4 regions of the Comamonas sp. CMM03 genome follow, and region 1 is predicted to be linked to each of the others. Evidence: predicted binding sites of a transcription regulator. Region 1 holds the regulator's gene; each other region holds the start of a gene.
The links. The regulator FNR, encoded in region 1, switches genes on or off when oxygen is low (the NO sensors DNR and NnrR bind a similar motif). The targets are predictions, from matches to a motif close to TTGATNNNNATCAA.
Positions count from the first base shown of each region.

Region 2: napE (periplasmic nitrate reductase, NapE protein) is a predicted target of FNR. The motif match lies at 5,163-5,176, and genes of this name have one in related genera.
Region 3: clpB (ATP-dependent chaperone ClpB) is a predicted target of FNR. The motif match lies at 2,793-2,806, and genes of this name have one in related genera.
Region 4: KW830_RS08050 (PAS domain-containing methyl-accepting chemotaxis protein) is a predicted target of FNR. The motif match lies at 5,388-5,401, and genes of this name have one in related genera.

Region 1 is NZ_JAHUXB010000001.1:59,702-67,095, forward strand. It holds gene KW830_RS00270 (DUF349 domain-containing protein) at 61-2,604, shown strand; gene KW830_RS00275 (hypothetical protein) at 2,777-3,037, shown strand; gene fnr (fumarate/nitrate reduction transcriptional regulator Fnr) at 3,208-3,930, opposite strand; gene hemN (oxygen-independent coproporphyrinogen III oxidase) at 4,138-5,520, shown strand; gene KW830_RS00290 (sulfite exporter TauE/SafE family protein) at 5,524-6,252, shown strand; gene KW830_RS00295 (HD-GYP domain-containing protein) at 6,299-7,394, shown strand, end outside.
Region 2 is NZ_JAHUXB010000005.1:391,244-398,637, reverse strand. It holds gene ccmB (heme exporter protein CcmB) at 1-128, opposite strand, end outside; gene ccmA (cytochrome c biogenesis heme-transporting ATPase CcmA) at 182-883, opposite strand; gene KW830_RS18670 (cytochrome c3 family protein) at 889-1,536, opposite strand; gene KW830_RS18665 (nitrate reductase cytochrome c-type subunit) at 1,567-2,055, opposite strand; gene napA (periplasmic nitrate reductase subunit alpha) at 2,073-4,568, opposite strand; gene KW830_RS18655 (chaperone NapD) at 4,549-4,836, opposite strand; gene napE (periplasmic nitrate reductase, NapE protein) at 4,850-5,008, opposite strand; gene KW830_RS18645 (ribonuclease HI family protein) at 5,313-5,837, shown strand; gene KW830_RS18640 (ion transporter) at 5,844-6,926, opposite strand; gene KW830_RS18635 (hypothetical protein) at 7,291-7,394, opposite strand, start outside.
Region 3 is NZ_JAHUXB010000004.1:289,364-296,757, forward strand. It holds gene KW830_RS15205 (GIY-YIG nuclease family protein) at 1-316, shown strand, start outside; gene KW830_RS15210 (hypothetical protein) at 313-732, shown strand; gene KW830_RS15215 (hypothetical protein) at 729-1,235, shown strand; gene KW830_RS15220 (hypothetical protein) at 1,291-1,617, opposite strand; gene KW830_RS15225 (hypothetical protein) at 1,637-1,891, opposite strand; gene moaE (molybdopterin synthase catalytic subunit MoaE) at 2,010-2,504, shown strand; gene clpB (ATP-dependent chaperone ClpB) at 2,908-5,523, shown strand; gene KW830_RS15240 (hypothetical protein) at 5,559-5,924, shown strand; gene KW830_RS15245 (coniferyl aldehyde dehydrogenase) at 6,049-7,394, shown strand, end outside.
Region 4 is NZ_JAHUXB010000002.1:276,881-284,274, forward strand. It holds gene KW830_RS08035 (amidohydrolase family protein) at 1-916, shown strand, start outside; gene rpoH (RNA polymerase sigma factor RpoH) at 1,476-2,426, shown strand; gene KW830_RS08045 (tripartite tricarboxylate transporter substrate binding protein) at 2,575-3,564, shown strand; gene KW830_RS08050 (PAS domain-containing methyl-accepting chemotaxis protein) at 3,692-5,293, opposite strand; gene KW830_RS08055 (SCO family protein) at 5,526-6,137, opposite strand; gene KW830_RS08060 (hypothetical protein) at 6,378-7,064, opposite strand; gene KW830_RS08065 (SURF1 family protein) at 7,045-7,394, opposite strand, start outside.

The sequences.
Region 1 (7,394 bases):
CCTATGGCGGGCATGCCCGTTATCCATAACTCATGTACCAACTTTTTTTGAAGCAGAAAAATGTCTGAAGCCCCAGAAGTGAACCCGACCCCGGCCAAAACCCCCGAGGCCCACCCGCTGGATGCAGTGACTGGCGGTGCTTTTTCTGCAGAAACCTCGGGCGACCGTGCAGCCCGCCTGCGTGACTGGCTGGCCACATCGCCCGCCCACGATGTGCTGCAGGAAGTGTTCAAGGAAATGAATGCCCGCGACAAGGGCGCTGCCCGCGTCGTGCGCGAGCGCCTGGACGAGCTGCGCCGCGCCAAGGACCAGGACGCCATCGCCGTGGAATGGGTGGCCAAGGCCCAGGCACTGCTGGCCCAGCCGGCGCTGAATCTGGCCGACGCCGCCGCCTGGCAGCGTGACGCCGCCAAGGCCGGCGCGCCGCTGTCGCGTGAACCGCTGGCCGGTTTCAAGGCCCAGCTGGCCGAGCGCATCAAGGCCGCCGAAGACCTGCAGCACCGTGTGCAGGTGCAAAAGGAAGCGGCCGTGCTGCTGTCCCAGCGCATCGAAGTGCTGTCCACCAAGTCCTGGAAAGACGCTGCCGCCGTGCAGGAAGCGCTGAGCGCCGACGTGGCCCGCTGGCAGGAACAGGCCCAGGCGCTGACCGAAGACGCCGCCTGGCCCAGCCTGGACGCCCGGCTGGCCCAGCAGCTGACCAGCTCGCGCGACCAGCTGCGCGTGGTGTGGGACGCCTTTGTCTCGGCCCTGGCCGTGACCCTGGCGGCTGCCGACAACGCCGAAGCCGCGTTGCCTCCCGTGCCCGTGTGGGCCGATGAAATCCGCGTGGGCCGTGGTCTGCCGGCCGAGCTGGCCGCCGATGCACCGGCCGCCAAGCCGGCCAAGGGCGATGCCCCGGTCAAGGCTGCTGCCGTCGTGCTGCAGGCTGCCCAGGTGCTGCAGCCCCTGGTGGGCACCGAAGAGGACAAGACCGCCGCCATCGCCGGTCTGCGCGCCGCACTGCGCCAGCATGGCCGTGCACTGGATGCCGAAGTGATCCAGCAGATGGACGCGCTGCTGGTGCAGGCTGGCGACGCCCGTGGCTGGAAGCCCCAGGCCGTGGATGCCGAACGGGAAGCCCTGATTGCCAAGGCCAAGGGCCTGGTGGATCGCCCCGAAGGCCAGACCCTGGGTGGCCGCAAGGTCCAGGAAACGCTGCGCCAGCTGCGCGAACAATGGAAGCTGCTGGACCAGGGCGCGGTGCCCAACCACGGTCTGTGGAAGCAGTTCGATGAAGCCTGCAACACCGCCTACAAGCTGGTCGAAGGCTGGCTGGACAAGCTTCGCACCGAATCGGCCCAGCACAAGGCGTCGCGCACCACGCTGATCGAGGAACTGCGTGCCTGGGGGCAGTCCGTCAAGGACTCCAAGGACTGGAAGGGCATGGCCCGCAGCCTGCGCCAATTTTCCGAACGCTGGCGCGAAGGTGGCCATGTGGGCGAGAAGCTGTATGCCGAGCTGCAACAGCAATGGCGCCAGGCCATCAACGAAGCCGAAGCCCCGCTGCAGCAGGCCCAGAAGGACAGCCTGCAGCGCCGCCAGGCCATGATCGAGGAAGCCCAGGCACTGGGCGCAGCCCCGGCCCTGCAGATCGCAGCCATCAAGGCGCTGCAGCAGCGCTGGCAGGCAGAAGCCCAGGAAGTGCCGGTGGACCGCCGCCAGGAACAGAAGCTGTGGGATGCCTTCCGCAAGCCGTTGGACGAGGCTTTCAGCCGCAAGCCGGCCGAGCGCGGTGAGCGCGGCAGCCGTGCCGTCAATCTGGAATCGCTGAGCGCCCACGACCGTGCGGTGCTGGAAGCCTCGCAGCAGCTGGAAGCCGCCAATGCCGAAGGCGATGCGCAGAAGATCCGCGCCGCCCTGACCGCGCTGGAAGAAGCCCTGCGTGCCGCCCCTGCGGCCGAAGCCGCCCAGCCAGCCGCTGCGGCCGCACCGGCTGCGCCGGTGGCGACCGACCGCCCGGTGAAGGCTGTGCGTGGCGACGACCGCCCCGGCATGCGCAAGGAAGCCCCGGCCGCGGCGGCTGGTGGCCGCAAGCCCGGCCCCCGCCAGGACCGTGGTGACCGCGGCGATCGCGGTGACCGTTTCGAGCGCCCGGCCCGTGGCCCACGCCTGGGGGATGCGGCTTTCCGCGCCCAGCGTGAAGCCCAGGAACACGCCCAGTCTGCGCTGCGCAAGCTGACGGCACAGGCCCATGGCGAAGCCCTGACCCAGCTGATGGAGGCCTGGTCCAAGCGCGACGCGGCCCTGGTGCCGCCCGCGCAGGAACTGGGCAAGCTGAGCAATGCTTCCCGCAACAGCTGGCATGCCGCCGTGGGCGCTGCCGCCAAGGGCGAAGCAGCCGAGTCGCTGCTGCGCCTGGAAATGGCTGCCGACGTGCCTACACCGGCCGACCAGCTGTCTGCACGCCGTGCACTGCAGTTGCAGCTGCTGACCAACCGCAAGGCCACGGACCCCCGCACCACCTGGGAGCAGGATGTGGCGGCGGTGCTGGCTGCGGAGCGCAGCGACAGCGCGGCCCAGCGCCTGCAAAGCGCACTCAAGGCCTTGCTGCGCGGCAGCAAGTAAACCGGGCGCCAGCGCAGGGCCTGCGGTCCCTGCGCTGCAGCCGCAGCAAGCCAGCCTACCGGCTGGCTTTTTTTATGCCTTTTTCAGGGTTTGTGGGGACGCTGCAGGCGGTGACGCGGCAGACAGAGGCTCGCACAATGGGGCATCTGCCTGCCACAACAAGGAGAGACCCATGCTGTTGCGTCGCTGGATGTGGATTGCCTGGCCCGCCTTTCTGGCCGCCGGGGTGATGGAGATGCTGGTGTTTGCCGTGGTCGACCCGCTGGAAATGCAGTGGCTGTCGGCCTATGGCGAGGTGTCGCGCCTGGGCGTGTGCACGGTGGCCTTCTTCCTGTTCTGGGCCATCATCATGATGGCATCGGCCATGACCAGCCTGCTGGCGCTGTCCCCGCAGGAGCTCAATGCCCGGGAGCGCCGCGTCCCGTCGCTATAAGCGGGCTCTGTGAAGTGGGGGGAGGGGGAGTCCTCCTCCTGGGCTGTGCGGGCAGTCCCGCGCAATGCCGAAATACAGGAATGCCGTGGTGCGGCAAGGCCCGGGCGCCATGAAAAAAGCCTCCGGAGGGAGGCTGGGGTGCTGGATCCGCGCCGCGGTGGCGGGCGCGCTTATTCGCAGGCGTGCTGGCTGTTGACGATGCGCTTGAGGCCTTCGGTGTCCAGGATGCGCACATGGCGCTGCTTCACTTCGACCAGGCCTTCCTCGACAAACTTCGAGAAGGTGCGGCTGACCGTTTCCAGCTTCAGGCCGAGGTAGCTGCCGATCTCTTCGCGCGTCATGCGCAGCACCAGCTCGGAAGACGAGAAGCCCCGGGTGTGCAGGCGCTGCACCAGGTTCAGCACAAAGGCGGCCAGGCGCTCTTCGGCACGCATGCTGCCCAGCAGCAGCATCACGCCGTGTTCGCGCACGATCTCGCGGCTCATCACCTTGTGCACATGCGACTGCAGGGCCGTCACTTCGCGCGACAGCTCTTCCAGGCGGTCGAACGGCATGACGCAGACTTCGGCGTCTTCCAGGGCCACGGCATCGCAGGTGTGGTGGTCGTGCACGATCCCGTCCAGGCCAATGATCTCGCCCGCCATCTGAAAACCTGTCACCTGGTCGCGGCCATCTTCCGTGGCCACGCAGGTCTTGAAGAACCCGGTGCGGATGGCATAGAGCGCCGTGAAGTCTTCGCCATTACGGAACAAGGTGCTGCCCCGTTTGATTTTGCGACGCGTGGCCACAATATCGTCAATACGGTGCAACTGCTGCTCATTCAAGCCTGTGGGCATGCACAGTTCGCGCAGATTGCAGTTGGAGCAGGTGACTTTGATAGGGGGTGGTGTCATGGCACTGACGCCTTGGGCTCCCGCTGAACGGGCCATTGGACGTAACGCAGAAAGGTTATCGGGCTGGGAGGCGAGAGAGGGGGTGCTCAGTTGTGCGAATGATATGAATCAATTGTCTCAGGAATGGTATTTGAATGTCTTGATTTGCATCAAGGCTGATTTTCCCGGGGTGCGGCACAGTGCTGGGCAGCACCTAAGGAATATTCAATGACAGCAGTAACGCCGGAGCTTTTGCGTCGGTACGACGTGCCTGGGCCCCGTTATACCTCTTATCCCACCGCAGATCGCTTTATTGAAGCATTTGGTCAGGATGATTATGTGTTGGCGCTGGAACAGCGCAAGCACCATTCTGCGGCCAAGGCGCTTCCCATGTCACTGTATGTGCATGTGCCTTTCTGTGAGGCCCTGTGCTACTACTGCGCGTGCAACAAGATCATCACCAAGCACCATGAACGCGCGCAGACCTATCTGCAGTACCTGGAAAAAGAGGTGGCTCTGCAGGTAGCGCATTGTGGCAAGGGACAGGCGGTCAGCCAGCTGCACCTGGGCGGCGGTTCTCCCACCTTTCTGTCCGATGCCGAGCTGACCCAGCTGATGGACACGCTGCGCGCCAACTTCAGTTTTGAAGCGGTGGGCGAATATTCCATCGAAGTCGATCCCCGCACCGTCACCCGCGAACGTCTGGCCCACCTGGCGCAGCTGGGCTTCAACCGCCTGAGCTTCGGGGTGCAGGATTTCGACCCCGATGTGCAAAAGGCGGTGCACCGCGAGCAGCCGGCCGAGCAGGTCTTCGATCTGGTGCAGGCGGCGCGCGAGCTGGGTTTCCATTCGGTCAACGTGGACCTGATCTATGGCCTGCCCAAGCAGACCGCGGCATCGTTCCAGCGCACCCTGGAGCAGGTGTGCCAGCTGCGGCCGGACCGGATTGCGCTGTATGCCTACGCGCATCTGCCGGAGCGCTTCAAGCCGCAGCGCCGCATTGCGCAGGAAGACCTGCCGGAGGCTTCGGACAAGCTGTCCATGCTCTCGGGCTCCATCGATGCCTTCATGCAGGCCGGCTATGTCTATGTGGGCATGGACCACTTCGCACTGCCGGAAGATGCGCTGGCCATTGCCAAGCGGCAAGGACGGCTGCACCGCAACTTCCAGGGCTACAGCACGCAGCCGGACTGCGACCTGATTGCCCTGGGGGTGTCTGCCATCGGCCGCGTGGGCGCCACCTACAGCCAGAACGCCAAGACCCTGGAAGAGTATTACGACTTCCTCGACCAGGGCCGGCTGCCCGTGGTGCGGGGTTTGGCGCTGGGGCGCGACGACCTGGTGCGGCGCGCCGTCATCATGTCGCTGATGTGCCAGGGCGAAGTGCTGTTCGAGCCCATGAGCCAGTCCTGGCTGCTGGACTTCCAGCGCTACTTCGCGGCCGAGCTGGAAATGCTGGCCCAGCAGCAGGAGCAGGGCCTGGTGGTGATCGACGACGACGGCATCAAGGTCACGCCCATGGGCTGGTTCTTTGTGCGCGGCGTGGCCATGACGTTTGACCGGCATTTGCAGGCCGGCAAGAACCGGGCGCGCTTTTCCAGGATCATCTAGCCCATGTGGCTGTCGTTGCTTGGAACCGCTTTCTTCATGGGGCTCGTGGGTGGGCCCCATTGTCTTGCGATGTGCGCCGCACCCTGTGCGGCCATCGTCTCGCCGCTGCGCAGCGGGGGGCGGGTGGTGTCCATCCAGCCTGAAGGGGCTTCGGCGCAGCCGCCGGAGGCGGCCAATGCCGGGCGCTGGCTGGGCTTCCATGTCGGCCGCCTGATGGGCTATGCCGCCCTGGGCGGCGTGGCGGCCTATGCCATGGAGACGGTGGCCTGGTTCTCCGACCGCACCTCCGCCCTGCATCCGCTGTGGGTGCTGCTGCACCTGGCCGCATTGGCATGGGGCCTGATGCTGCTGCTGCAGGCCCGTCAGCCGCAATGGGTGGAGTCCGGCGGGCGCAAGCTCTGGAGCAAGGTGCAGCACGGTGTGCGCGGGCCGGGGGGAACCTGGGTGGCTGGCAGCCTGTGGGCTTTTCTGCCGTGTGGTCTGCTGTACTCCGCCGTCATGGTGGCGGCCCTGGCCGGTGGCGTGTGGCAGGGCGCTGCATCCATGGTGGCGTTCGGCGTGGGCGGGGGCCTGTGGTTGGCCCTGGGCCCGTGGCTGTGGCAGCGCATCAGCCGCCTGCAGCAGTGGCGCGAAGCCTGGGGGCTGCGCACCGCCGGCGCCTTGCTGGCAGGTGTCTCGCTGTGGGCCCTGTGGATGGACATGGTGCACGTGCCGTCACAGTGGTGCCGCTAGGGCTGACATGGAGCGGTAACGCGGCACAATACGCTGTAGCTTTTTAATGCACAGCGGCGCCGCTTGCGCAACCCCTTTATGTAAGTACTTATTTGTCGCATGCAGTCGTCATAATGGGCGGTTTGGATCGACTGGCTTGCTGGCGTGCTGCAGCCCAAACAACGTGACGCACTCCCTTTTAATTGACGTTCGGGACATCTGCATAGGTATGTATGTCCAATTGGACATTGGCTGGTTGCGCCATCCATTTCCAGTGAGCAGCTTTCGAGTGAACAGCCAGGAACAGATTGACGTGCTGCAATCGCTGGGTTTGGACGAGATTCGTTGCATTCCTGCAAAATCTGATCCCAGTGTTTTGACTTTTTTACCTCCTCTTACAAATGAAGAGGGGGAGGCGCCCGCAGCTGATGGCACGCAGCCACAGCCGGCACGGCCCGCCACCATCGGCTCGTCGGGGCTGCACATTCCGACGCTGGCGGCACGCGATGTGCCGGCCATGGCGTCGAGCGAAGTGGCCGCACTCAAGACCTGCGACCAGCGCTTTTCTGCCGCCACCCACAGCTACCGCGAAGTCGTGTCCCGGCTGGTCAACGACCCGCAGGACGCGATGCGCGCCAGCTCCAGCCTGGTGGCCGGGTATATCGCGGAGCTGCTGGATGCCTCGCAGACGGCCATCCGGCTGTTGTCCGAGAGCGTGGGCGAACAGCAGGGCGCTCACCCCATCAATGTCACTGTGCTCTCGCTGCTGCTGGGCAAGTCCCACGGGCTCAATTCGGCGCGGTTGATGGACCTGGGTCTGGCGGCCTTGCTGCACGATGTGGGCAAAAGAGACATCGATCCCCGCTGCACCGAATTGCTGCCCAGCTTCACGCCGGAGCAGAAAGCCGCGTACGAAGACCATGTGGGTGCTTCCGTGGCCTATGGCCAGCGCATGGGCCTGTCGCCCGCCGCCCTGACGGCGATTGCACAGCACCACGAGGCGACGGACGGCACGGGCTTTCCGCTGCACCTGGTGGAAGAAGACCTGTCCATCGAAGGCCAGATCCTGGCGCTGACCAACTGCTACGACAAGCTGTGCAATCCGCTGGCGCATGCGGTGGCCCTGACCCCGCACGAAGCGCTGTCGGACCTGTTCGGGCGCC
Region 2 (7,394 bases), on a different contig from region 1:
AACAGCACGGCCAGCAAGGCGGCCACCCACATCACACCAGGCGCAATCTGCTGCAGCAAGTTGGCGTCCGGCCCCAGCGCCAGCGGAAAAAGGCTGCCCACCAGCACAAAGAACAGCAGTCCGCCCAGCGCATCGGCCGGGCGCCGGGAGGCCAGGCGCAGCTCGCGCCCCAAAACCGCGGCTAGCATGGCACTGCCTCCTGCACCAGAGCCGGGGCACGCTCTGCTGCCGCAGACAGCGAGAGGGTCTGGGTGTGCTGCGGCGGCAGCGCCAGGCCGCGGTGGCTGACCACCACCGCCAGCCCTCCGGCATCCAGATGCTGGTCCAGCATCTGCACCAGACGCTGGCAGCCTTCGCCATCCAGGGAATTGTCCGGTTCGTCCAGCAGCCACAGCGGCCGCTGGCTGAGCCAGACGCGGGCCAGTGCCAGCCTGCGCCGCTGCCCCTGGGACAGCCGGCCCAGGGGGCGCGACACCACATCCTGCAGAGCCAGCTGCTGCAGCACCTGCTGCACCAGACCAGTATCCCAAGGGACCTCCGCCAGGGTCAGCGCAAAGCGCAGATTCTCCAGCCCGGTCAAGGTGTCGCTCATGCCGCTGTGGTGGCTCAGATAGGCCAGACGCTGCGCATACGCCGCATCGGTGGGTTTCAAGGTGTGCCCACACCACTGCAGCTGCCCGGCCCGCCAGGGCAGCAGTCCTGCCAGGCTGCGCAGCAGGCTGCTCTTGCCCGCTCCATTGGCGCCATTCACCACCAGTGCCTGCCCGCGCTCCAGCACAAAGCCGAGGTCGCGGAACAGCACCTTGCCGCCGCGCAGACACCCCAGACCCGAGACCGCCAGCGATACCGGTCGATCCGGGGCTGCGGCGCCGTCTCCTGCCATCCCCACTACTTCGCTTGCGCCACCGGTGTGGCGGCCATGGGAACCACCTGGCCCGGGGTGTCGTTGCCCGGTCCCTGCCCCGGTGGAATGTGCGGCAGCTTGTGGGCAATACCCTTGTGGCAGTCGATGCAGGTCTTTTCCTTGCTCGCCAGGTAGGTCGCGTGCATGTTCTGCGCGCGCAGGCTCTGGCGGGTGAAGTCCATGGAGTCGTAGTTGTGGCAGTTGCGGCACTCCAGTGAATCATTGGCCTTCAGACGCGCCCATTCATGCTGCGCCAGCTCCAGGCGCTTTTCCTGGAATTTTTCCGGCGTGTCGATGGTGCCGAAGATCTTGCCCCAGACTTCCTTGGACGCCTGCATCTTGCGGGCCATCTTGTCGGTCCAGTCATGCGGCACATGGCAGTTGGAACACACGGCCCGCACACCGGAGCGGTTGGTGTAGTGGATGGTGCTCTTCAGCTCGGCATACACGTTGTCGCGCATTTCATGGCAGCTGGTACAGAATTTCTCGGTGTTGGTGAACTCCATGGCGGTATTGAAGGCACCCCAGAACAGGATGCCGCCAATAAAGCCCCCGATGGTCAGAAACCCCAGGCTGAAGTGCACGCTGGGGCGACGGATGACCGCCCAGTAGCGCTTGAGAAGTGTCAACATGATGGTTCTCTTGTGCTGCACAAGGCAGCGTCAGTTTTTCTGGGTGGCCTGTGCGCCCGACTGCGACCGCATGGACTTCAGGATCAGGGCGTCCACATCCATGAAGGTGTTGTTCACCAGCGGACGGACTGCATCCTGGCTCACATGGCACTGCATGCAGAAGTAGCGGCGCGTGGACACCTGGCCCAGCATGTGGCCGTCGCGGTCCATGTAGTGCGTCACCGACACCGGCACCGCCTGCGAGACTTCCGCCTTGGTGCGCGAATGGCAGTCCATGCACTTGTTGAAGTTCTTGTCCACCTGGTAGCCATCCACCCGGTGCGGAATGGTCGGCGGCTGCCAGGTGTAGTTGCGCGTGCGGCGCACATCGTCATTGATGGCATTGCCCAGCACCGGAGGCTTGGTGGTCTCCATGATGGGCGCGGGGCCGCGTGCAGCGTCCGTGAAAGGGCGTGCCACTGGCTGTGCCAGGGCGGCTCCCATGCACAGCATCAGAAAAAGAGTACGAATGAAGTTCATGATCCACACTCCTGCCATCAAACCTTGGTGATCTTGACAGCACATTTTTTGAAGTCCGTCTGCAGCGAGATCGGGTCTGTCGCATCCAGCGTGACCTTGTTGATCAGCTGGCTGGCATCGAACCAGGGCACATAGACCAGCCCGCGCGGCGGCTTGTTGCGGCCACGGGTTTCCACCCGCGAGCGCATGGCGCCACGGCGCGATGCGATCTCCACCTCGCTGCCCCGGCGCAGGCCCAGCGCCTTCGCATCCTCGGGATGCATGTAGCACAGGGCATTGGGCACGGCACGGTGCAGCTCGGGCACGCGGCGGGTCATCGAACCCGAATGCCAGTGCTCCAGCACACGGCCGGTCGACAGCCAGAACGGGAACTCCTTGTCCGGTGACTCGGCGGCCGGCTCGTACGGCAGGGCAAAGATATTGGCCTTGTTGTCCACGTTGCCGTAGAACTGGTAGCCCGTGCCGGCCTTCACATAGGGATCGGAGCCTTCGCGGTAGCGCCAGCGGGTTTCCTTGCCATCCACCACAGGCCAGCGCAGGCCGCGCACCTTGTGGTACTCGTCAAACGGCGCCAGATCATGGCCATGTCCACGGCCAAAGGCCGCGTACTCTTCGAACAGGCCTTTTTGCACATAGAAGCCGAAGTGGGCCGATTCTTCGTTGTCGTAGGCCTTGTCCATGTCCGTGAGCGGGAACTTGTCCACCTGGCCATTGCGGAACAGCACTTCGTACATGGTCTTGCCGCGGTAGGCGGGCTTCTTGGCCAGCAGCTCCTCGGGCCAGACTTCCTCGATCTTGAAGCGCTTGGAGAACTCCATCAGCTGCCACAGGTCCGAATGGGCTTCCCCCGGCGCCTTCACCAGCTGGTGCCAGAAGTGGGTGCGGCGCTCGGCATTGCCGTAGGCACCCTCTTTTTCCACCCACATGGCGGTGGGCAGAATCAGGTCGGCGGCCACGGCTGTCACCGTGGGATAGGCATCCGAGACCACAATGAAGTTCTCGGGGTTGCGGTAGCCGGGGTAGCCTTCCTGGGCCAGGTTGGCACCGGCCTGGATGTTGTTGTTCACCATCACCCAGTAGGCATTGAGCTTGCCATCCTTGAGCATGCGGTTTTGCAGCACGGCGTGGTAGCCCGGCTTGCCCGGGATGGTGCCTTCCGGCAGCTTCCACATCGCTTCGGCCATGGCACGGTGCTTGGGATTGGTCACCACCATGTCCGCCGGCAGACGGTGCGAGAACGTGCCCACTTCCCGTGCGGTGCCGCAGGCCGAAGGCTGGCCCGTCAGCGAGAACGGGCTGTTGCCGGGCGTGGCGATCTTGCCGGTCAGCAGGTGGATGTTGTAGATCATGTTGTTGGCCCAGACACCGCGGGTGTGCTGGTTGAAACCCATGGTCCAGAAGGACACCACCTTGGTCTTGGGGTCTGCGTACAACTCGGCCAGCGCTTTCAGCCGGTTCGCGGGCACGCCGGTCAGCTCGGTCGTGTACTCCAGCGTGTACTTGGAGACGTACTTGGCGTACTCCTCATAGGTCATCGGCTTGGCGCCATTCGGATCGTCCGCGTTCTTGGCCGCTTTCTGCAGCGGATGCTCGGGACGCAGGCCATAGCCGATGTCGGTATTGCCCAGCTTGAAGTTGCAGTGCTTGGAGACGAAATCCTGGTTCACACGCCCGGTGGCGATGATGTGGTTGGCGATGTAGTTCAGGATCGCCAGATCGGTCTGGGGCTTGAACGTCAGCTCGATATCGGCCAGCTCGTAAGAGCGGTGCTCGAAGGTCGACAGCACGGCCACCTTGACGTCCGGGCTGCTCAGGCGGCGGTCGGTCACGCGGGTCCAGAGCACCGGGTGCATTTCCGCCATGTTCGAGCCCCACAGCACAAAGGCCGTGGCCTGCTCGATATCGTCATAGCAGCCCATGGGCTCGTCCATGCCGAAGGTGCGCATGAAGCCCGCCACCGCGGACGCCATGCAGTGGCGCGCATTGGGGTCGATATTGTTGGAGCGGAAACCCGCCTTGAACAGCTTGGAGGCGGCATAGCCTTCCCACACCGTCCACTGGCCCGAGCCGAACATGCCCACCCCCGAAGGACCCTGCTTCTTCAGCGCCTTCTTGAACTGCTCGGCCATCACGTCGAAGGCCTTGTCCCAGGACACGGGCTGGAATTCGCCGTCCTTGGCATACACGCCATTTTTCATGCGCAGCAGCGGCTTGGTCAGCCGGTCTTCGCCGTACATGATCTTGGACAGGAAGTAACCCTTGACACAGTTGAGCCCCCGGTTCACCTCGGCTTCCGGGTCGCCCTGCGTGGCCACCACGCGGTTGTCCTTGACGGCCACCATCACACCGCAGCCTGTGCCGCAGAAGCGGCATGGGGCCTTGGACCATGTCAGCTGCGCGCTGCCTGCCTGCGGCACGGTTCCCTGCGAAATGGCTTCAATGGGAATGCCGGCCACGGCACCTGCGGCCGCGGCGGCAGATTGACGAACGAAGTCACGCCTTGTGCTGCTCATGCTTTACCTCTTGATTGAGTGATTGCCATGCCTCGGCATGCTGGTAGACCAGAGAGACGTTGATCACGCCCTCCAGGTTTTGGATGGTGGAAACACGATCCAGGACGGAAGCGGCGCTGGGCCCTTCCAGGGTGACGACCAGCTTGCCGCTGGGGTGGGTGCCGTGCAGCACCAGCCCGTCGACACCGGTCACCGCCTGCGCCACCCCCGTCAACGACGCGGGCGCCACATGCACGACCAGGCTGGCGATATGCAGTTCATCGCTCATGCATCACTCCCCATCAGGCGTGGGGAGGGCCGGCGAACATTTGATAGAACCAGACGAGAAAACCGTAGGTCACGATGATGGCTCCCGTAATGACGGGGGCCATGACCACGGTCAGGAACGCAAAACTGCGCAGTTCCTCTTGGCGGGTAGAGGGGGATTGAGGGTCGGCCATAAGGACTCCCGTGGGTGTGGCACCGAGGTGCCTTGTAGGTCGCGCCACATGCTTGCCAGCCCTTGCGGGGCAGCCCTTCCAGGCTGGGTCAGCAGTTCAGCGCAACGGGTTTTTATTCATGCGCCCATATTATTTTTGATGGTACGCCAAGTACTTGATGAAAATCAAACGCCATGCACCATCTTGGTGTTGCCCTGCCGCATTTCGCACCAATTCGAAGCAATTCCACCCGGCAACTGGCCCGCCACGCGCCCACTCGCGCCATACCGCAGCCAGCTAACGCCATCGGCGCTACAGTGCAACCATGCCTGAGACCGCTGCCATCCCTGTTTCCCCTGCCTCCTCCGCTTCCACTTCCGCTGGATCGCCTGATTCGGCCGCGCCCTCCACGCCCTGGTGGACTGTCCACATCGATGGCAGCGCCCTGCCCAACCCTGGCCGCATGGCGCTGGGAGCGGTCTTGGTCAGCCCTGCCGGGGCCTGCCACACCGTGTCCCAGGACACCCACCGCACCGGCTGCAACAACGAGGCCGAGGTACTGGCCCTGATGGCCGCACTGGCAGTGCTGCGCACCCAGCAGGCCCAGCATGCGCGTGTCTACAGCGACAGCAGCATCCTGGTAGAACAGCTCACCCTGGCCAAGCCCAAACCCGTGGTGCGCCTGACACCGCTGTATGACCAGGCACGTGCCGCCGTGCGGCAGTTTGCGGGCGTGACCTTGCACTGGGTGCCGCGCCACCGCAACCAGCAGGCCGATGCCCTGGCCCGCGCGGCCTTACAGCTCCCGGGGGCCGTGCCTGCCCCCCTGGCCGTCAAACGCAAGCCGTAAGGCTTATCAAGCAGCCTGCGCCCCATCTGTTCGCCGGCCGTCGTTGGCAGGCGGCGTTGCAGGAGCCGCGGCAGGATCGGCAGGGGCGGTGCCAGCCATTGTTGCCGTCCCCGCAGTGCTGGCAGTGCTGCCACCAGCACCGTCAGCGCACACATCCGGCGCCGCCGCCCGCACCGTGCCTGCTTCGGCCTCGTTACGCTCCTCCGTCAGCCGGGTGCCGCAACGCCGGCAAAAGCGGGCATCGTCCTCATGGCGCGCCTCACCGCAGGTCTCGCAGTGCAGCGGCCGGCGGCAGGGTTTGGTGCCGAAGCCGCGCGACAGCTCCACGCCCACAATGCCGGTGGGTACGGCCAGAATGCTCCAGCCCACCAGCATCATCGCGGAGGCAAAGATCTTGCCCAGCGGCGTGGACGGCGTGACATCGCCATAGCCCACGGTGGTCACGGTGGAAATGGCCCAGTACATGCCCATGGGCATGCTGGTAAAGCCATGCTCGGGACCTTCGATCACAAAGATCAGCGCGCCCATCACGAACACGATCACCGCCACCACGCTGAGGAACACAAAGATCTTGCGTGCGCTGTGCTTCAGCGCCCGGCCCAGCATGAAGTAGTCCTCCAGAAAGCCGCGCAGGATGGGAAACACATGGAAGGTGCGCACCAGCCGCAGCGCCCGGATGGCGCCCAGGAACTGGTATTCCGGATGGAACAGCGACAGGTAGCCGGGAATGATGGCCAGCAGGTCCACCAGCCCGTAGAAGCTCAGCACATAGCGCCATGGCCGGCGCACGGAAATCAGCCGCAGCCCGTATTCCACCGTGAACGCCAGCGTGAACAGCCACTCCAGCGTGCGCAGCCCGTACACCACCCAGCCCTGGGCAATCGACGGAATGCTGTGCGCAATCACCACGCACAGGCTTAGCACAATGGCCACGGTCAGCCGCTTTTCAAAGCGTTTGCCCATGGGCGTGTTGGTCTCGAATACCGTGCGGTAGATGCTCTGGCGCCAGCGCGCTACCGGCACCCCCAGGCGCTCGGCCGAGGGGTATTTATCGTGGAAAAAGTCGATCAGAAAATCCAGCCAGCGCATGGGTCACCATCAGGTGGAGCGCATGACCGGCTGCTGGCGTGCGGCACGCCCCGCCTGCCCAAACCCCGCGGCTGGTCGCACGCCCCTGAAAATAAAGCGGCCTGTGCCATCCATCCAGGCTTTCACCGGCAAAACCGCCAGAATCACAGCTGCAAGGGCACAAGTTGCTCACATTTTGCCTAATCTCGCCTGTGCCATGCCTGGCATAACCGGCAAAACCCCGCCCTGTCGCCGCCATCCACCGCTGTGCGCCCTTCGACCGCCACTGGCTGCGTGGCATGGGATGGCAGCAAACGAAACACCCCGCCAGAAGCGGGGTGTGGTGTCAGCGGTGCGCATGCACCGCCGCAGGGGACTCCGGGCCTTAGGGACGGATCACGACCTGCGGACTGATCACGATCGCACCGGGTGGCGCTGCCGGATACACCATGACGGGCGGCGGCGGGCGGTGGTAGACCATGGGCTGCG
Region 3 (7,394 bases), on a different contig from region 1:
GCAAATTTTCCCTCCTTTGGGCATTTATGCCGTGCGCTGCGAAGCCGCAGGGCTGCTGCGCCTGGGCGCCAGCCGCCATGTGGATGGCACGCTCAACCGCTTGCGGTTTGAGCTGGCCCACGGCACCGCGCGCGATGCCGCACTGGCCCAGGCTTGGGCCCGCCATGGCGAAGCGGCGTTTTCCTTTGCGGTGCTGGACCGTGTGAAAGAGCGCGCCGATCCGGATTTTGATTACGAGGCCGAACTGCAGGCCTTGCTGGCGCTGTGGCAGGGCGAGCTGCAGGCCGCTGCGTGCGCCCCTGGAGGCCAGCCATGAGCGCGGCCGCACTGTACTTTGGAGCTGCCTTGCATCGTGCCCATGCCGTGCTGCAACAGCGCCTGGATGAACGCCTGGGCGACTGGCATGGGCTGAGTCTGGGGGGCTACCACCTGCTGCAGGCCCTGGAGGCCACCCCGGGTCTGGCCCTGCCGGCCTTGGCCCGCGCACTGCTGCAGCCCATGGTGCCCACACTGCGCCAGGTGCTGCCCATGGAGAAGACCGGTCTGCTCGAGCGTGTGGACGGACGGGTGCGGCTGCGCCCGGCGGGCCGCCAGTTGCTGGTGGAGGCGCGACAGACGGTGGAAGCCGCCTATGCCCGCGCCTTGCAGGCCCCGGGCGTGGAGGCCGACCGTGTCGCGGTCTGCCTGCCGCTGCTGGAGCAACTGGCCCTTGCGGTGCGGGGGATGCGATGACGATGCGGGACATGGCGCCGCACACGCTGGCGGAGCAGGCCCTGGTGGACGAACTCAAGGTGCGTGCCCGTGTGCGGTTGAACCGGGCGCGCCGCGAAGGGCTGGCCGGTGCGGAGCGCTTGCGCGATGCCTTGCACGAGGTGGCCCGCGGGCAGGGCTTTACCGACTGGGAGCACGCACGCCGCGTGCTGTCCGGCCTGGCCTTGCCCGGGGATGACATGGGCAGCTTCTGGCATGCGCCGCGTACCGGAATGCTGCTGAACCTCTGGTTCAGCAGCTATGTGCAGGCACAGGCCGTGCTGCAGCAGCTGGGCGAAGGCTTTTTGCTGCCTTACCGGCGCCAGTGCTTCATTGTGCAGGCGCCTTTCATCGAAGCGCTGGGCGTGAATCCGGCCGATCCCGGCTGGGCTGCAGCCGGGCACGATCTGGTGGCAGCCTATGGCACGCCGGTCTGGCGGGGGCTGGCGTGGCAGCGTCTGCGCGCCTCCGTGGGAACAGGGTGAGCCGCGCCAGGGCAGCCTTGGGCCGCCCTCTGGGCTGCAGCCCGTGCCGGATCGCTCAGGCGGCGGCCACCGGGGGCGGCAGCTGCGGTGCACGCCATTCCAGCAGCTCGGCCAGGCGCTGCACCACCCAGCCGGCCTCGGCAGGGCTGACCACCGAGCCTTCGTCGCTCAGGCCCGCATGAAAGCCCAGCAGCACGCCTTCCTCGCTGGAATTGCCGCTGTAGTACAGCGTCTGCGCCTGCTCCACCAGGTGGCAGGCCAGGTCTTCGCACAGCTCGTAGCGGGTTACCACTTCGGCGATGGGCGTCTTGAGCACGCCGGCGCGGCTGCGGAACAGCGCGGCAAAGCTGTCGGGGGGCTGGATTTGGCTGGTGTCGTCCATGGCAATCGGAATCCAGGGCTCAATCGGGTTCGAACAGGCGCTCAAAACGCACCAGATCCTCGGCCAGCTCGCAGGTCACCAGCTGGCCCTGCTTGCCGTCGCTCTTGCGCTGGGCCGAAAACAGCGTGGCCTTGCCGCGGAAGCCGTAGTCGGGCAGGTGGATCAGCGTGTACATGTGCGGCACAAAGCTCTGGTGCTCAAAGATGATGCGGTGCTCATTGCGCGGCGAGGGGTAGAGCATGTACTCCAGCGTGTGGATGGTTTCGGTGGCCATACGGGTCGACTCAAGGAGGGCAGCGGAGCAGCGCCCCGGGGCGGCAATGCTACCGCGTGCCGGTGGGGCATGCAGCCGGGGTGGAATTGGGGCCGGGGCTGCTGCGACAATCGTGGGCATGTCCTCTGCCCGCACCGCACCCCTGACCGCGCACCCGCCTGCTGCGCGCGTGGTCATCCAGACCCAGGACTTCGACCTGGGGATCGAAGTCGCCGCCCTGCGGGCGGGCGATGCGGGCGTGGGCGCGGTGTGCAGCTTTGTGGGGACGGTGCGCGACCGCAATGCAGGTGACGCCGTCTCGGCCATGGAGCTGGAGCACTACCCGGGCATGACCGAAAAAAGCATCGAAGCCATCATCGACCGTGCGGTGGCGCGCTTCGGTATCCATGCGGCCAAGGTCATCCACCGCGTCGGGCCGCTCGCGCCCATGGACCAGATCGTGCTGGTGGCCGTCACCTCGGCCCACCGGGGAATGGCTTTTCAGGCCTGCGAGTTCATCATGGACTACCTCAAGTCCGAAGCGCCGTTCTGGAAGAAAGAGCAGACGGCCGACGGCGCCCGCTGGGTGGATGCGCGGGTCAGCGACGAGCAGGCCCTGGCCCGCTGGGCCTGACGGCCGCGCCGGCGCCGGGCTGTCTGCCGGCAGGATGCGGGCCATGCTCCGAGGTCGATAGCTGTTGCCGCCCATGCTGCCTGGTGGTGGCGCATGAAAATGCGTCAAACCCAGGGTGCATGCAGGCAGGCAGTTCCTGCATCGGGAGCAATGGGCGGGGCGTGGTCTCGCCCCTGAGATAGGTTGGACCGGGTGGCGGGCCGGCAGACCGCTCTTTTGGCTGACAGACAATGGCGTACCGGCCCGGCACAGTGCAGTCCGGTGGGGGTGGACGCAGGTGCGGCGAGCTTGATCCAGGTCAAGCGTTCGCCGGACCGAGCGGGACAGGCGCCTTGAAGGCGGCTGAAATGTCCCCACGTGAAATGCAGTCCTAATACTTTGCTGTTGAGAAAGCTTTGCAACCATGCGTATCGACAAGCTCACCACCAAATTCCAAGAAGCCCTGGCCGATGCCCAAACCCTGGCACTCGGCAACGACCACAACCGCATCGATCCCCTGCACCTGTTGGCAGCCATGCTGCGCCAGCAGGACGGCCCCAAGGCGCTGCTCGAGCGTGCTGGCGCCAAAGTCAGCGCCATGCAGACGGCCGTGGAAAACGCCATCAAGGCGCTGCCCACCGGCGACAGCGGTGCGGAAGTGCAACCCAATTCCGACCTGATCAAGCTGCTGCAGGCCACGGAGAAAGAATCCATCAAGCGCGGCGACCAGTTCATCGCCAGCGAACTGTTCCTGCTGGCGCTGGCCGACAGCGATGTGCAGGCCGCCCGGCTGGCCAAGGAAAACGGCCTGTCCCGCCGGAGCATGGAAACCGCCATCGAGGCCGTGCGCGGCGGACAGAAGGTGGACAGCCCCGAAGCCGAAGGCCAGCGCGAAGCGCTGAAGAAATACACCCTGGACCTGACCGAGCGCGCCCGTCTGGGCAAGCTGGACCCGGTGATCGGCCGCGATGACGAGATCCGCCGTGCCATCCAGGTGCTGCAGCGTCGCAGCAAGAACAACCCTGTGCTGATCGGCGAGCCCGGCGTGGGCAAGACCGCCATCGTGGAAGGTCTGGCCCAGCGCATCGTCGAAGGCGAAGTGCCCGAGACGCTGAAAGAAAAACGCGTGCTGGTGCTGGATATGGCCGGCCTGCTGGCCGGTGCCAAGTACCGCGGCGAGTTCGAAGAGCGCCTGAAATCCGTGCTGAATGAAGTGGCCAAGGAAGAAGGGCGCATCATTCTGTTCATCGACGAAATCCACACCATGGTGGGGGCCGGCAAGGCCGAAGGCGCCATGGATGCCGGCAACATGCTCAAGCCCGCACTGGCGCGGGGCGAGCTGCACTGCATCGGCGCCACCACGCTGGACGAATACCGCAAGTACATCGAAAAGGATGCTGCGCTGGAGCGCCGTTTCCAGAAGGTGCTGGTGGAAGAGCCCTCGGTGGAAGACACCATCGCCATCCTGCGCGGTCTGCAGGTGCGCTATGAAGCCCACCACGGCGTGGACATCACCGACCCCGCGATCGTGGCAGCCGCCGAACTGAGCAACCGCTACATCACCGACCGTTTCCTGCCCGACAAGGCCATCGACCTGATCGATGAGGCCGCGGCCAAGATCAAGATCGAAATCGACTCCAAGCCCGAGGAGATGGACAAGCTCGAGCGCCGCATGATCCAGCTCAAGATCGAGCGCGAGGCCATGAAGAAGGAAAAGGACGAGGCGTCGCAAAAGCGCCTGGCCTTGATCGAGGAAGAGCTCGAGAGCCTGGAGCGCGAGTACGCCGATCTGGAAGAAGTCTGGAAGAGCGAAAAGGCCAGCGCCCAGGGCTCCGAGCAGCTGCGCAAGGAAGTGGACCAGATCCGCATCCAGATCGACGAGCTCAAGCGCAAGGGCGACTTCAACAAAGTGGCCGAGCTGCAATACGGCAAGCTCCCCGAACTGGAGAAGAAGCTCAAGGAAGTCCAGGCCAGCGAGGCCGATGGCGGCGTGGGCACTGCGCCCAAGCACCGTCTGCTGCGCACCCAGGTCGGTGCGGAAGAGATTGCCGAAGTCGTCAGCCGCGCCACCGGCATCCCGGTGGCCAAGATGATGCAGGGCGAAAAAGACAAACTGTTGCACATGGAAGCCAAGCTGCACGAGCGCGTGGTGGGCCAGGACGAGGCTATCTCGGCCGTGTCCAATGCCATCCGCCGTTCCCGCTCGGGCCTGTCCGACCCGAACCGGCCGCTGGGCAGCTTCCTGTTCCTGGGCCCCACCGGTGTCGGCAAGACCGAGCTGTGCAAGGCGCTGGCAGGTTTCCTGTTTGACAGCCAGGACCACCTGATTCGCATCGACATGAGCGAATTCATGGAAAAGCACAGCGTGGCACGGCTGATCGGCGCGCCCCCCGGCTATGTGGGCTATGAGGAGGGCGGCTACCTGACGGAAGCCGTGCGCCGCAAACCCTATAGCGTGGTGCTGCTCGATGAGGTGGAGAAAGCCCACCCCGACGTGTTCAACGTACTGCTGCAGGTGCTGGACGACGGCCGTCTCACGGACGGCCAGGGACGCACGGTGGACTTCAAGAACACGGTGATCGTGATGACCAGCAACATCGGCTCGATGCTTATCCAGAGCATGGTCGGCCAGGATGCCGAGGACATCAAGGAAGCGGTGTGGGGGGAACTTAAAACCAATTTCCGACCCGAATTCCTGAACCGCATCGACGAAACCGTGGTCTTCCACGGACTGGATGCCAAGAACATCGAAGCCATTGCCCGGATCCAGCTGCGCCTGCTCGAAGGCCGTCTGGAAAAGATGGAGCTGCAAATGCAGGTCTCGGAGCAGGCTTTGGCGGAACTGGCTAAAGTGGGCTTTGACCCGGTCTTCGGTGCCCGTCCGCTCAAGCGGGCCATCCAGCAACGCATCGAGAACCCGCTGTCCAAGCTGCTGCTCGAGGGCAAGTTCCCGCCCAAGAGCGTCATCGAAGTGGCGGTGGATCCGGTGCAGGCGCCCGGCGTGTTCCAGTTCACGCAAGCTGTCCCCATGGGCAGCTGAGCTGAAGCCCGCCGGCACACATGAAAGGTGATGTTTTGAACGATTTCGCACACACGGCAGCCCGCTGGGCTGTCCGCATCTTCCTTCTTGCGGCAGGTGCGGTGTTCTTTCTGTGTCTGCTTGCCGTCGCCAGCCTGCTGGCCCTGGCCTGGGGCGCCCGTGCGCTGTGGGCCCGGCTCACCGGTCGCCCGGTGATGCCCTGGGTCATGCCCACGATGCGCCCTGGCACCTCTTGGGGCATGTACCGCAGCAGCGGCTGGGCCAGCACCATGGCCGGTGCGGCCGGCGGCGCAGCCCATGATGCCGCTGACAGCACCGACGGTGCCGACAGCAAGCGCAGTGGCGTGCTGGCCAGTGTGGCACGCGACATCACCGACGTGCAGCCGCGCGAAGTGCGCTGATATTCTGTTGCTTCCACCAGTGCCATGGCGCTGGTGGGCTTTGGCAACAGAGAGGGCCAGCATGGCTGGCCGCGACAGGGACTCCCACCGGCAAGCGGTGGTTTCACAGGATGCACGGCCACGCATGAACCCAGTTTCCCCCCTGCAACAGGCTTTCGACCTGCAATACCTGGCCAGTCGCCAGCACCTGGAAGTGCCGGCCATGTTGCGCAAGGAGCGTTTGCTGCGCGTGCAGCGCATGCTGGACGAGCATGGCCCCGTGCTCACCGCAGCCGTGCAGGCCGACTTTGGCATCCGTTCGCCGCAGCTGACCGAGTTTGCCGACCTGCTGGTGCTGCGATCCCAGCTCAAGCAGGCACTGCGCAGGCTGGAGCGCTGGATGCGCCCCCGCCACGTCTGGACCCCGCTGCACCTGCTGCCGGCGCGTGCGCGCATCGAGCGCCAGCCGCTGGGCGTGGTGGGCATCATTTCCCCCTGGAACTACCCGCTGCAGCTGTCGCTGGGCCCGGCTATCACCGCGCTGGCTGCGGGCAACCGCGTGATGCTCAAACCCAGCGAACTGGCGCCGCACACCGCGGCCCAGCTGGCGGTGGCGGTCGAGCAGTACTTTGCCCCGGACGAGTTCTGCGTGGTCCAGGGCGACAGCTATCTGTCCAGCCAGTTTGCCGGCCTGCATTTCGACCATTTGATGTTCACCGGCTCCACCGCAGTGGGCCGGCGCGTGGCCCAGGCCGCGGCTGTGCACCTGACGCCGACGACCCTGGAGCTGGGAGGAAAGTCGCCCTGCATCCTGGCTTCCGACTGCGACATGGCACAGGCGGCGCTGCGCGTGGCCCATGGCAAGCTGCTCAATGCCGGCCAGACCTGCATTGCGCCCGACTACGTGCTGCTGCCCCGTGGGCAGGAGGCGGCTTTCGAACAGGCCTACCGCCAGGCGGTGGCGCAGCTGTTCCCGCGCATCGTGGGCAACCCGGATTACGCCTCCATCATCCACCAGCGCCACCTGGTGCGGCTGCGCAATCTGCTGCAGCAGGCCCAGAGCCTGGGGGCCCAGGTGCAGGTGATCGACCCTGCCCAGGGCCAGCAGGCGGCGGCCCCCGGCTGGGGGGATGCCGCACAGCGCCAGATGCTGCCCACCCTGGTGTGGAATGTGCAGCCCACGATGACGCTGATGCAGGAGGAGATCTTCGGTCCCGTCCTGCCCGTGGTGCCCTATGACCGGCTGGACGATGCCATTGCCGCCATCAATGCCGGGCCGCGCCCGCTGGCGCTGTACTGGTTCGGCAAGGACGAAAAGGCGCGCGACACCGTGCTGCGCCGTACCGTGAGCGGCGGTGTCACGGTGAATGACACCCTGCTGCATGTGGCCCATGACAATCTGCCTTTTGGCGGTGTGGGAGACAGCGGCTGGGGCGCCTACCATGGCGAGCAGGGGTTCCTGCGCTTTTCGCACCAGAAGGCGGTGTGCCT
Region 4 (7,394 bases), on a different contig from region 1:
CCGGCACGACAGCGCGCGCCAGTCGCTGCGCATGGCACGCGAGTTTCTCGCGTTGGGCACCACGCGCATCCGCAGTCACGCCGACGTGGATACGGACATTGGCACCCGGCATGTGGCGGGCCTGCTGCAGACCCGCGCGGACATGGCGCCCTGGCAGGATATTCAGGTGGTGGCGTTCCCGCAATCGGGCCTGCTGCAGCGCAAAGGCACGGCACAGCTGCTGGATGAGTCCCTGGCCATGGGGGCCGACGTGCTGGGCGGCCTGGACCCCTGTGCCATCGACCTGGACCCGGCACAGTCGCTGAACGTGCTGTTCGAGATCGCCGAGCGCCACAACAAGCCGCTCGACATCCACCTGCACGAGCCCGGTGACATGGGAGCCTTCTCGCTCCAGCTGATTTTGGACCGCACCGAAGCCCACGGACTGCACAACAAGGTGGTTATCAGCCACGGCTTCTGTCTGGGCGATGTGAGCGATGCCCAGCGCAGCGCGCTGCTGGCGCGCATGGCCAGGTTGGGCGTGTCGCTGGTCACCAGTGCGCCGCCTTCGCGCAGCGTCCCGCCGCTGGGCGCCTGCCAACGCGCGGGCGTGCCCATGGCCGGCGGTAATGACGGTATCCGTGACACCTGGTCGCCCTACGGCCGCCCTGACATGCTGGAACGCGCCATGTTCATCGGCATGCGCTACAACTTGCGCCGCGACGATGAAGTGGAACAAGCCCTGCACTGCGTCACCCACGCAGGAGCCGAGGTCTGTGGCTTTGCCGACTATGGCCTCACACCCGGAAGCCGGGCCGACCTGGTGCTGGTGCCCGCGCAAACGCCCGCCCATGCCGTAGCCGCCCGCCCCGTCCGCTCGCTGGTCATTGCCCACGGTCGGATCGTGGCCCGCGAAGGCAGATTGCTGCTGGAATAACCGCAACAAGAAGCGCTTAATCCGCTTACGAGTTTCTGGGACTTCCACACTCATATATCGTGCAGCAATAGCAAGCGCTCGCATCCATTCAAAACCCTCTGGCAGACAGACCTCCCCGGTCTATCTGTGGCGCAGCGGAGGCTGGCGTTGACAAGACCGCCAGCAGCCCCAGGGCAGGAAACGCCGGCACAGACGGCCAGATGTGATAGCGGTTCGCGGCAGGGGTTGGGACGGATGGCGCCCCGCCACACGGCATGTGGGCATATTTTTTCCAGGGGTTTCACCATAACGCCCTGCGGCAGGAAGCGCACACTCAGCCGCCAGGGCCGCCGCCCCGGCATTCCAGCTGCCCGCCATGAAATCTTGATAAAACAATGATTTACAAGACTTTATACGCGCCACGCACTGGCGCCTTCCAAATCCAGTACAAACCCTGTGACGGTGTACGAAGCCTGCGACAACTTGTCACGAACCCTGGCCCTACATCGCGGGAACTTATGCCTTAGCACTCAGTCATAGAGAGTGCTAATATGGATTTATGGAAGAAAGGATCAATGCAATGACTACACAGACGGGCACCCTCACGGCTGCGACGGCTCTGGCACCTGCGAATCCTTGGGCTCTGGTGCCGCCGCTGGGCAATCTGGATGCTTACATCTCCGCTGTAAACCGCCTGCCCATGCTCACTCAAGAGGAGGAGCAGGACTATGCGCGCAAACTCAAAGAACACAACGATCTGGATGCCGCCGGGCGCCTGATCATGTCCCATCTGCGCCTGGTGGTTTCCATCTCGCGCCAGTACATGGGCTACGGCCTGCCCCACAGCGACCTGATCCAGGAAGGCAATGTGGGCCTGATGAAGGCGGTCAAGCGTTTCGACCCCGACCAGAACGTGCGTCTGGTCAGCTACGCCATGCACTGGATCAAGGCCGAGATCCACGAGTACATCCTGAAGAACTGGCGCATGGTGAAGGTGGCCACCACCAAGGCCCAGCGCAAGCTGTTCTTCAACCTGCGCTCGATGAAGCAGGAGCTCAAGGCCGATGCCGCCATTGAAACCGGCGACAACACCTTCCGCGACACCCTGACCGCACAGGAGATCGACTCCGTCGCCGCTAAGCTGAATGTGAAGCGCGAGGAAGTGATGGAGATGGAAACCCGCCTGTCGGGGGGTGACGTGCTGCTGGACCCTTCGCCCAGCGACGATGATGACAAGGCTTTCGGCCCCATCTCCTACCTGACCGACGGCGCCCACGAGCCCACGGCCATGATCGAATCGCGCCAGCGCGATGTGATGGCCACCGACGGCATTGCCCAGGCGCTGGAAGCGCTGGACGACCGCAGCCGCCACATTGTGGAAGAGCGCTGGCTGAAGGTGAACGATGACGGCTCCGGCGGCATGACGCTGCATGAGCTGGCAGCCGTGTACGGCGTGAGCGCCGAACGCATCCGCCAGATCGAAGTGGCCGCCATGAAGAAAATGAAGAAGGCGCTGGCCGAGTTTGCATAAACCTGGCCCAAACCGCACAGTGCCACACAGGCACTGTGCCCATGGCTGCCCTGCAGCCTCCTGAAACCCGGATAATTTCCGGGTTTTTTATTGCCTGCCGTCACCGCCATCCGCGCAGGCAGCTATCACTTTTGCATTGGGAGAAGCCATGACCGAATCCACCCGCTCCACGCTGTACCGCCGCAGCCTGATGAGCCTGGCCTGCGCGGCCGCCCTGGGCTGCAGCGTGGGCGCGGTCCAGGCCGAGCAGTGGCCCAGCAAGCCCCTGCACCTGATCGTGGGCTTCCCTGCGGGCTCCTCCCCTGATCTGACGGCCCGGGCGCTGGCCGAACCGCTGGAAAAAGCCCTGGGCCAGACCATCATTGTGGAAAACAAGGTGGGCGCGGGCGGCAACATCGCCGCCGAAGCCGTGGCCAAGGCCACGGACGGCCACACGTTCAGCGTGATGATCAACGGCAATATGACCATTGCCAAGCTGCTGAACCCCGCTGTGCGCTACGACCCGGTGAAGGACCTGCAGCCCGTCAGCCTGATCGGCGTGGCGCCGCTGGTGCTGGCGGCACCGGCCAACGCCCCGGAAGGCAAGGCCTTCTTCGCGGCCGGTGCCGCGGCTGGCAGCAAGTGGAGCTATGGCTCGCCCGGCGTGGGCACCGTGGGCCATCTGGGCATGGAACTGCTCAAGAGCCGCTCCGCGCTGCGTCCCGAACATGTACCCTATGCCGGCTACCCCCAGGTGTACCAGGGTCTGCAAGGCGGCGATCTGCAGCTGTCCATGCTGCCGCCCGCACTGGCCATGCAGCAGATCCAGGCCGGCAAGCTGCGCGGCATTGGCGTGACCTCGGCGGCCCGCAGCCCGCTGGCCCCCGGCCTGCCCAGCCTGAAGGAGCTGGGCGTGCAGAACTTTGACCTGGAAATCTGGAACGCCGTGGCCGCCCCCAAGGCCATGCCCCGCGCCCATGTGGACAAGCTGGCGGCCGCCGTCAGCGCCATCGTGCGCACCCCGGACATGCGCGCCAAGCTGGCAGTCCAGGGCTGGCAGGTGGTGGGCAGCAGCCCGGAAGGCCTGTCCAACCGCATCCAGCAGGATGTGAAGGCCCTGGGCACCATCATCCGCGAGCAAGGCATTCGCGGGCAGTGAGCGCGGCACGGCCGCAGAGCCTAGCAGCCCGCCCAAAAAAAGGAAGCCTGGGCCTCCTTTTTTCACTCCGTGTGTTCCGCAACGCATGCCCGCGGCCTGAAGGCCGCTGCATCTACACCCCCCTTTGTCAGGCCGCTTCCAGCGCCCGGACTTCCAGGGTCTGCAGCGCCTGGCGCTGGCGTGGGATGAACACCGCCGCTGCGCCGTGCAGGCGCTGGGCCTGCAGCGCCAGCACATCGCTGAGCTGGGCGCTTTCCTCGGCCATGCCGCGGTTCTGATCACTCAAGTCACGCAAATGGGCCACGGCATCGCTGATCTGCGCACTGCCGGCCGCCTGCACATGGGTCTGCTCCAGGATGCGGCCCATGGACTGGGCCAGGCTGTCGATGCCTTCCACCACCGAATGCATGGTGATGCGTGCCGTCTGGGCGGCGGCGTGGCCCTGCTCCACCTGCTGGCGCGAGCCCTGGATCAGGTTCTTGATGTCCCGCGCGGCCTGGGCGCTTTGCTGCGACAGCTGGCGCACCTCCGCCGCCACCACGGCAAAGCCTTTGCCGTGCTCGCCCGCCCGCGCGGCTTCCACTGCCGCATTCAGTGCCAGCAGATTGGTCTGGAAGGCAATGCCGTCGATCATGCCCACGATGTCGGCCACCTTCTTGCTGGAGACATCAATGCCCTGCATGGCCTGGACCAGCTGGTCCACGCAGGTCTGGCCCTGGCTCACGCCCTGTACGCCTTCTCGCGCCTGCACCATGGCGGCCTCGGCCAGGCTCTGGGTTCCGGCAATCGTCTGCCCCAGCTGCGCCAGCGCTTGCGCTGCCTGCTCCAGATCGGTCGACGCCTGCTGGGTGCGCTGCGCCAGTTGCACATTGCCGGTCTGCAGGGCTCCGGCGCAGGCACTGACCTGCTCGGCCTTACCTTCGATATCACTGACCAGGGAACGCATGTTCAGCCCCGCCTGCTCCACACTGCGCATCAGGCTGCCGACTTCATCGCGCCGGTTCAGGAACAGCGACTGTGCACTCTCCCCGCTTGCCACCTGGCGCGCCTGGCGCAGCACGGCGTGCAGCGGCCAGACCAGGTGGCGCCCCATCCACAGCAAGCCGCCCAGCGCGCATGACGCCCAGCCCAGCGCCATGGCCAGCAGGATCGTGCTGTGGACGCCCAGGGCGGCCCCCAGACCCAGCACCACGCCCCACAGCAGCATGGCCGCGGCACCGGTGTAGAGCTTGGTGGTAGCCGACACAAAGTGCAAGCGACTCCACCAGGCGCGCCAGCCCTGGGGGAACACATAGCCGCGGCGCACCTGCAGCTGGTGGTTGCCGCTGTTGAGCAGGTCATACAGCGCCTGCTGGGCCTGGGTTTCCTGCGCCGTGGGCTTGGTGCGCACCGACAGATAGCCAATCGTCTTGCCACCCGCCTGGATGGGGCTGGCATTGGCCCGCACCCAGTAGAAATCGCCGTTCTTGCAGCGGTTCTTGACCACGGCCGTCCAGCTGGCGCCATGCTTCAAGGTGTTCCACATGTCGGCGAACAGAATGGCCGGGGTATCCGGGTGGCGGATGATGTTGTGGGGCTGCTGCTGCAGCTCCTCGAAGCTGTATCCGCAGGTGCTCAAAAAGGCGTCATTGGCATAGATGATGTTGCCTTTGAGATCGGTGGCAGACAGCAGCGTATCGCCATCCTGCAACTGCTGCTCTACGGCGGTGACCGGCAGATTGATGCGCATAAACCCCCTTCGCTTGTGTGCTTTGCGGGTGGATGCGGCGCTCCCGGCACTCCACCGAAGAGGTGCAATATGCGGAGCTGTCCTACGGGCCCGGTTGATAAAAATCAACACCACCGCGCAACGCATAGCGAATACCAATCTCTGGGGATGCGCCATCGTGGCATGCACGCCGCAGATATTGACCCGCGGCAAGATGCCCTTGACCTGATGCCGCTGCCGGCGGCATCAGCCCTTATTTTTCGGCCAGCAGCACCTGGGCATCGGCGACCAGCGGCTGAGCACCGGCACCGTAGCGGTGGTAGGCGCGCAGGCGGCCCTGGGGGTCGTACATGTACAGACCGGCCGTGTGGTCCAGGGTGTAGGCGCCGGGCACCTTGCCTTCCACCTTGCGGAAGAACACCTTGAAGTCCTTGGCCACGGCCGCCACCTGTTCGGGGGTGCCGGTCAGCGCCACCATGCTGGGGTCGAAATTGCCCACATAGGCCTTGAGCACTTCCGGCGTATCGCGTTCCGGATCCAGGGAAACAAACACCCCTTGCAGCTTGTCACCCTGGGCGCCCAGCATCTGCTTGACCTCCACCAGCTCCTGCAGGGTGGTAGGGCACACATCGGGGCACTGGGTGTAGCCGAAGAACACCACGGTCACCTTGCCGGCGAAATCCTTGATGGAGCGCAGCTTGCCGTCGGCGTCGGGCAGCGGGAAGTCCTTGGCGTACTCGGCCCCTGTCACATCCACGCCCTGCAGCTTGACTTCCTGCTGGCGCGAACAGCCCGCCAGCCCCAGGCCCATGCCGGCCACCAGTCCTGCGGCCAGCAGGCCTTGCAGCATCCGTCGTTTGTCCATCCTGATCCCTCTCGCAATGGGCGGGGTCAGCGCACCGCCTGCCAACCGGGGCATGGCTGGCTGACCCACCATGAAAATACAAAGTGCTGCGTGCTGCCACCACCGCCCTTGCGGCAGGCGGCGCACCCAGCCTGGATGGCAAATCCTAACCCGAGGGTCGCACCATGCTCCGTGATGGTGCGCATTCCCGGAGAGACTGGCAGCTGCGCAAGGGTTTGGGCGGCCGCAGGCGGCCCCGGTTCAGCGCCCCGGCTGGTCCCAGGAGGAAGACGCCCGCAGCAGGCGCTCCAGATCGCGCTTGGCACGGCCAGCGCTGCTGCGCTCCATGCCTGCCGGCAGGCGCATCATCCAGTGGCCTTGGGGGTCCACGATGTACAGATGATCCTCCAGCGCATGGCCCGCCTCGGGCTGCAGCCATTGCACCACCTGCGCACGCGGCAGGCGTAATGCGCTTCCCTGCTCCAGGGCCGGGCGCAGGGCCGCATCGGGGTCCACCGCATCGGTCACCAGCCAGACCCAGTCCAGGCGCTCCTTTTCGCGCCCCAGGCTTTCACGCAGCTGGCGTTGCAGGTACAGATGCTCGGCACAGCGGCCTTCACAGGCGCCGCCGGCCACGCTGACCAGCAGCCACTGCCCTTGCAGGCTGGCCAGCGCCGCCCTGCTGCCGTCCAGCCGCTGCCCCTGCACATCGGGCATGGGGTGCTGCGGATCGATCAACGTAGCAAAGCTGCTGCGTCCTTCGGGACGGACCACGTAGTAGGTGAAGTAGGACGCAATCACCGGGGCCGCGCAGACCAGCAGCACGGCCAGCATCTTCCAGCGGCCGCTGCGGGTGCGCGCCGGATCGGACACGCCGGCCTCCGGCAGGCTGTGCACGGTCAGGCCCAAGGGCTGGGGAGCAGACGATTCAGGGGGCATGGGCAGCATCAAAAGAGGCGCGGCGCAGCGGCCGCAGGATCTGGAACCACAGGTACAGCAGTGCGACCAGGGCGCACAGTCCGAACCATTGGAAAGCATAGCCGTAGTGCTTGGACACCCCGGCATCCGGCTCCGGCCATTGGCGCAGCAGGCCTTCGGAGGCGGCGCCGGTCTGCACCACGCTCCACGGCGGCAAAGCCAGACCTGTCTGCTGCGCATAGGCCGGCAGGTCCAGGTTCTGGCGGATTCGCGCAAACCCGGCAGTGGCCGGCTCGGCCCCCAGCGCATACAGCTGCGAAGGCGCTGCGGCGATGCGGCCTTGCACCTGGACCAGTCCCT